Regions from separate parts of the Rhodoferax fermentans genome, predicted to be linked through region 2. Evidence: riboswitches for the same ligand, from Rfam matches in the RefSeq annotation. Region 2 holds a riboswitch; the other holds the start of a gene.

Region 1 (3,404 bases), 1.3 Mb from region 2:
GGACACGTAGTTCAGCGCCGGGCCACCATAAGCCTCAGGGATCGTTGGCCCCAGCAAGCCCAGTTCACCCATCTCACGGAAGATGGCCGGGTCGGTCTGCTCCTGGCGAAAGGCCTCAATCACGCGCGGCTGCAACTTGTCTTGGCAATACGCGGCAGCAGCGTCCTTGACCATGCGCTCGTCATCGGTGAGCTGCTGTTCCAGCAAAAAGGGGTCTTGCCAATGGAAGGTCGCGTGGGCCATGGGAGTCTTTCGGTGGATGGTGAAACGGGTGTGCACAAGGCAAAGCACAGAGCTTGGCGACCATGGTAGCGCGCAGCCCCTCGCATCACAAACGATTTGTTGTCACCCAGATATGTGATTCATTCATATAAGGGCTTGACACGAGTCTCTGTTTTTACCCAAGCATGTCGGACAAATGGCACTCAAGTCCTCTATTCATAAGGTTAGAACGCTATATCAAATGAACAGACTCACGCCCCGCTTTGATGGCTCTTATGTATATTGCACACATCATGCGCAGAAAAATCCCCTCCCTCCAAGCCCTGGCCTGTTTTGAGGCCGCCGCCCGGCATCAGAGTTACACCCGCGCCGCCCAAGAGCTGGCGCTGACCCAGGGGGCGGTTTCGCGCCAGCTCAGCGCGCTGGAAGACTTTGTGGGCGTGGCGCTGTTCAAACGCACCCGCCACGGCGTGAGCCTGACCGAACGAGGGCGCGACTATGCGGCCCAGGTCAGCCTGCGTCTGCAGGCGCTGGAGCAGGACACGCTCGATGTGATGAGCCGCCAAAGTGGTGCGCTGAGCCTGCATCTGGCAGCGGTGCCGACCTTTGCCACCCGCTGGCTGATCCCGCGCTTGCCCCAACTCCAACAGTTGCAGCCCGAGCTGACCGTCCACATCGAAACACGCACCCGGCCCTTCCTGTTTGCCGACACCCCGTTTGATGCCGCGCTGTACGCCGGCACGCCGGAGCAAATTGCCCAATGGGCCGGCACCCGAGCGATCCAGTTACTCGACGAACTGGTGCTGCCGGTGTGTGCACCCAGCCTGCTGCAAGGTTCAAGCAGCCTGTCGCCCGAAGCGATTGCGAGCCTGCCGCTGTTACAACAAAGCACCCGGCCCGATGCCTGGCGGCAGTGGTTTGAGGCGCAGGGGGTGAGCGCGCCCCAGGCGCACTCGGGCGCCCGTTTTGAGCTGTTTTCTATGACCGCTGCGGCAGCGGTACACGGCATGGGTCTGGCGCTGGTGCCCAGACTGCTGGTGGAAAACGAGCTGGCGCACGGTGAACTGGTGGTGGCCTGCCCGCAAGCGCTGGCCAGCGGGCGCAGTTATGCGCTGGTCTGCCCTGAGCATGACGAGCAGCCACCGGCCTTGCAGGTGTTTGTGAACTGGTTGTTGCAAGCTGTGCAGGTGGCCAACACGCCCCTATCGCCTCAGCCCACACCACACCTGTGAATACAATAAACAGTTACAAATGGCAATAAACATTATTAACCGTTATTTTTCATTGGTTTTTATCAAAATTATTGCCAATCCAGGTGGCAAGCCATAGACTCACGTTGCTTTTCCCTGGAATCGCAATTTTTTGTTGTCAGCTGTGGCTACCCCCGAAAGGGCCACGCTGACACAGGCAAACCTGACGAAAGTCAGGGACGCAAAGCCACCGGGCTTCGGCACTGATCGCACAGTGCCATGCCAGCGGGGTTGCCGGAACCGGGCCACCGACATGGCCTGGCTTTGGTATTGCGTTGCTTTTTGGTAACTGAACCTTCAAGGATGCAATATGTTCAAACTCAACACCCTCACTGCTGCCATCATGGCCGCCCTGTGTGGCAACGCCCTGGCTCTGGATGACCCCTTGGCGTTGGAGCTGACTGAAGAGGACAGCACCGAGCTGCGGACACTGGCCACACCCACACCGGTCACCTCGGGCGCCACCCTGGTCAAGGCGGCACCCACTGCGGCCGAAAGAACCGCCCGCGCCTACCAGGGCTGGCTCAACCAAATCAACAAACCCTATGCCAACCAGTTGGCCTCCGGCAATGGCACAGGGGTGACGGTCGGGGTGGTCGACTCCGGCCTGCAAGTCAGCCACCCAGCCCTCAGAGGTCGGGTGCAAGCCACCTACAACGCTTTCACCGGCGGCACCGATGTGACCGATCAGATGGGGCATGGCACCCACGTCTCGGGCATCATCGCGGGCAGCACCACCAGCGGCGGTTTGCTGGAAGGCGTGGCGCCCGGCGCCAAACTCGTGATGGCCAAGGTGTTCACCACCGGCAGCTCCAGCAGTGTGACCATTGGCAAAGGCATTGACTGGGTGGTCAATGTGCAAAAGGCACCCATCCTGTCGCTGAGCCTGGGTTCCAGTGCTGCAGCCATGCAGAGCAACATCCAGAACGCGGTGACCAAGGGCACCCTGATCACGGCTGCGCTGGGCAACGATGGCCGGGCCAGCGGCAGTTGGCCTGCGGCTTTTGCCAAAGCCAGCTGGGCCAAGGGGCAGATCATTGCGGTGGGTGCGCTTGATGCCAACAACCGGCGCGCGTCGTTCAGCAACTACGACCCAACCCTGGCCAACTGGACGGTGTTTGCACCTGGCGTCAATGTGGCGTCCAGCTACTCCACCCCCTATGCGCAGAACAGCTACGCCTACATGTCTGGCACCTCGATGGCCACGCCCGTCGTGGCGGGCCAGGCAGCCTTGATCAAAAGCAACTGGAACTTCTTGCCCGCCACAGACATCGCCCAGATCATTTTCCAGTCAGCCACCCACTTGTGCAGTGACCCGGTGAGTGCGGCGGTCTGTGCGGCCCGCAAAACACCCGACAGCATGTACGGTTGGGGTCTGGTCAACGTGGGTGCGTCCCTGCAGCCGATCGGCAACCTCAACGTGGGCACCAAAACCGGCGCCAAGGTGAACTTTGCGGGCTCGTCTCTGGCCAGTTCCAAGGCCGGTCTGGCCTCGGGTTTAAAAGGAACCAAGACCCTGGCGGTCGACAAGTTCAACCGGGCATTTGTGGTTTACCTGTCCAGCGCCGTGAGCTCATCTACGGTCAAGACCAGCGCCACACCCACGGCAGCCGCCTCCACCGTCAGCGCCAACGGTGTCAAGTTCTCAGCTGAATACGCCGAGTCCACCCTGGTGCAGAACTTGTGGAGCAACACCGAGGCCACGTCTTCCAACAAGCTGGGAAAAATGAGCTACAGCTTTTCCAACGACCGTGGTACTTCGTATGGCTTTGGCACCGGCGGGACAGCCGCCAGCTTTTTTGGCCTGCAGTCCACCGGTTTTGCGCCTTTGAGCCTGAATGGGGAAGGCAGCCGCTTCAGCGCACCTTACTTTGAGCTGGCCGAGTCGGCCACCCATTTTGGCTACGGCAGCACCCTCAAGAACGGAACCAT
Region 2 (3,404 bases):
CAGCAGCATCCGCGACGTGATTCTGTTCCCGGCTTTGCGCCGCGAAGTTTAAGGAAAATTGGCCTCTAGCCCTTACAAATCAAGGGCTGATAGCTATGCATACGATAGTGAACCCAGGTAGCGCACGGCCGCTGCGCTACCTGCAGGGCTACCCTGCGGACACCCTGGCGCAGGTTGAGCAGATGCTGCAACAAGACCGCGTGGCTGACTGGCTGCGCCAAAAGTACCCACAGGGCCACACGGTGCGCACCGACAAGGCGCTGTTTGACTATGTGCAGGCGCTGAAATCCGAGCACCTGCGCGGCGCCGAACCGCTGGCCAAAGTGGCGTTTGACAACAAACTCCAGGTGGTGCAACACGCGCTGGGCACCCACACCACGATCAGCCGGGTGCAAGGCAACAAACTCAAGGCCAAGCGTGAGATCCGCGTGGCCAGCCTGTTCAAACAGGCGCCCGAAGAGTTTTTGAAAATGATCAGCGTGCATGAACTCGCCCACCTCAAGGAACGCCAGCACGACAAGGCGTTTTACCAGCTGTGTACCTACATGGAGCCGCGTTACCACCAGCTCGAGTTTGAGGTGCGGGTGTACCTGACCCACCTGGAAGTGTCGGGAGCGCGGTTGTGGGCCACCGCCACCAGCACGCCCGGTTGAGAGGTGATGGACACAGGCAAGTGGGATCAATCCCTCTACCCTTGCCAAGGGTATCCAGTCGCCGCTCTGTTTAAACCCGCTACACAACACTGTATTTTGAATCTGTCCCAATGAAACGTCTCACCGCCTCCCTCCTGCTGTTTGTGCTGGCCTGTCTGCTGACCGTGGATGCCGCCCGGTTCCCGGACATCCATACCGGCTACACCCAGACCTGCAGCGCCAACGCAGAGTCCACACGCTTCACCGCAGCGCAGACCAAGTTGCAGGTTCAATGCCCCGAAGGCGCCATCAAGATCCAATGCAAGGTCAACACCGAGCTGTGTGCGCTGGTGGACAGCACCAAGCCCACGCTGTCCCATTTGAAACTCATCAAAACCTCCTTCCTGGAGGATCACCTCGTGCTCTCTGCCGTGGTGGATGGTCGAGAGCTCTCGTATCTGTCACCGGTTGAAGAGGCCCTTGCCCGGGCCCACCAGGCCATCTGGATCTACGTGGCACTGCTCTGGCTGGCCTTTGTGCTCAGCTTGTTTCTTTTGAGAAAAAACAAGATTGGCCGCTGGTTGTAGCGTCACCGGCACAGCTGGAGCACCCAAGCGGCACCAGGCCACGCACGCCACCCGACCACGGAAAACAAGGGAAAACCCTAGTAAAATGTGGCTTTTTTGGCACACTTGAGCGAAAGCCAAGGTCGCAAAGCCTCCGGTCTGACACCTGCCACAGGCAGAAAAGACAGCGGGGTTGCCGAACAGGTCGAACACCAGCCACGCTGGCACCACACCTCTTCGCATGGTCACGGTCCGTGGCTGTTTGCCTTACCCGCGCTTTTCCTTTTTTGTTTGCCACCGCTGTCACAGTGTCGGGGCCTGTTAAGAGGCGCCTTGATGTGTTGATGGCATCCACCACAAGGACTGGGTCATCATGGAAAACACCGCGATCAACAACACGGGCTCTGCCAGCCCAACCCCCTCAACCACGCCCCCGCGCGAGTACCTGAGCTTTCAGCTCGGCTCGGTGGAGTACGGCATTGACATCCTCAAGGTGCAGGAGATCCGGGGTTTCGAGACCTCGACCCGGATGTTCAACGCGCCGCCCTACGTCCTGGGGGTGCTCAACATGCGCGGTGTCATCGTGCCAATTCTGGACATGCGCCTGAAGTTCGAGATGGCCGAGGTGGCCTACAACAGCCAGACCGTGACGATTGTGCTCAACGTGGCCAACCGGGTGGTGGGCATGGTGGTGGACGCGGTGCAAGACGTGGTGGCGATCCAGGCAGCGGATGTCAAACCCGCGCCTGATTTCAATGGGGCGGTCAACACCCAGCACATCATCGGTATTGCCACCGTGGAGCAGACCGAACAACAACGCATGCTGGTGCTGCTGGACATCGAAAAACTCATGTCCAGTGCCGACATGGGGCTGGTGGCTGATGCCAACGTCTGATATTTCGTTATTTGGAGTAGTTTCTTGTCAAGTTTACGCAACATAAAAATCGCCACCCGTCTGGCATTGGGTTTTGGTTTGGTGATTCTGATCGGCATCGTGATCGCCGCCTTTTCAGCGTGGGAGATGCGCGCACTGGCATCGCAGTTGGACCTGGTGGCCAATGAGCGCATGGTCAAGGTGTCACAGTTCAGCACCCTAAAAGACAACTACAACGCCGCCGCTCTCTATGCGCGCAATGCCGTCATCATCAACGACCCCGATTTCCAGGAAGGTGAGAAGAAAAAAATTGCCGATCTGCGTGCGGTCAATGCAGATATCCAGAGCAAGTTGGAAAAAGAAATCGTCGTTCCCAAAGCCGTTGAACTGCTGAAGATCACCAGCGATAAACGGGACGCCTACAACGCCGCCATTGACCGGGTCATAGACATGGCAGAAAAGGGTCAACAAACCGGGGCGGGGGCCGTGCTGATTGGGGAGGTTCTTCCCTTGCAGATTCCGATTTTCAAGGCCCTGGACGATTCACGGGCAATGCAGGACGAACTGGCAAGCAGTCTGGCCAAAGAGGCGATGGCCTCCGCAACCGCAGATGCCCTCCTGATGGTGGTCTGTGCCACGCTGATGCTGCTGATTGGCGGCACGGTGGCCTGGCTGATCACGCGTGACCTGTCACGCGCCCTGGGTGCCGAGCCCCGCGCCCTGTCCGAGGTGGCGACCCGTGTGGCTGATGGCGACCTCAGCGTGCGTCTGCCCTTGCGCAGCGGCGACAGCAGCAGCGTCATGGCCAATCTGGCACGTATGCAAGCGGCTTTGGTCAAGGTTGTCAGCACCGTGCGCCAGGGCTCCGAATCGGTCTCCACCGCCAGCGCCGAAATCGCCCAGGGCAACCATGACTTGTCTTCACGCACCGAGTCCCAGGCCAGCGCCCTGGAACAAACCGCCGCCTCCATGGAAGAACTCGGCTCCACCGTCAAACAAAACGCCGACAACGCCCGTCAAGCCAACCAGCTCGCCCAAAACGCCAGCTCGGTGGCCATCAAGGGCGGTGAAGTCGTCGCCCAGGTGGTCGACACCATGAAGGGCATCAACGAATCGAGCCGCAAGATCAGCGACATCATCAGCGTGATCGATGGCATCGCTTTCCAGACCAACATCCTCGCGTTGAATGCTGCTGTCGAAGCCGCTCGTGCGGGTGAACAGGGCCGTGGTTTTGCGGTGGTGGCCAGCGAGGTGCGCAGTCTGGCCGGGCGCAGTGCCGAAGCCGCCAAAGAAATCAAGACCCTGATCAGCGCCAGTGTGGAGCGCGTTGAA

Evidence for each region. A riboswitch is a leader RNA that binds a small molecule or an ion and turns the genes downstream of it on or off. The one in region 2 is predicted to bind cyclic di-GMP.
Region 1: another riboswitch for cyclic di-GMP. It lies ahead of RF819_RS11245 (S8 family peptidase); the one in region 2 lies ahead of RF819_RS05565 (chemotaxis protein CheW).

What each region holds. Positions count from the first base shown of each region.
Region 1 covers NZ_MTJN01000002.1:2,391,601-2,395,004, reverse strand. Annotated here, with positions in the region: gene RF819_RS11255 (acyl-CoA dehydrogenase) at 1-243, opposite strand, end outside; gene RF819_RS11250 (LysR substrate-binding domain-containing protein) at 516-1,454, shown strand; cyclic di-GMP riboswitch class I at 1,619-1,711, shown strand; gene RF819_RS11245 (S8 family peptidase) at 1,783-3,404, shown strand, end outside.
Region 2 covers NZ_MTJN01000002.1:1,140,633-1,144,036, forward strand. Annotated here, with positions in the region: gene lysS (lysine--tRNA ligase) at 1-52, shown strand, start outside; gene RF819_RS05555 (YgjP-like metallopeptidase domain-containing protein) at 96-653, shown strand; gene RF819_RS05560 (hypothetical protein) at 764-1,219, shown strand; cyclic di-GMP riboswitch class I at 1,308-1,399, shown strand; gene RF819_RS05565 (chemotaxis protein CheW) at 1,572-2,093, shown strand; gene RF819_RS21875 (methyl-accepting chemotaxis protein) at 2,118-3,404, shown strand, end outside.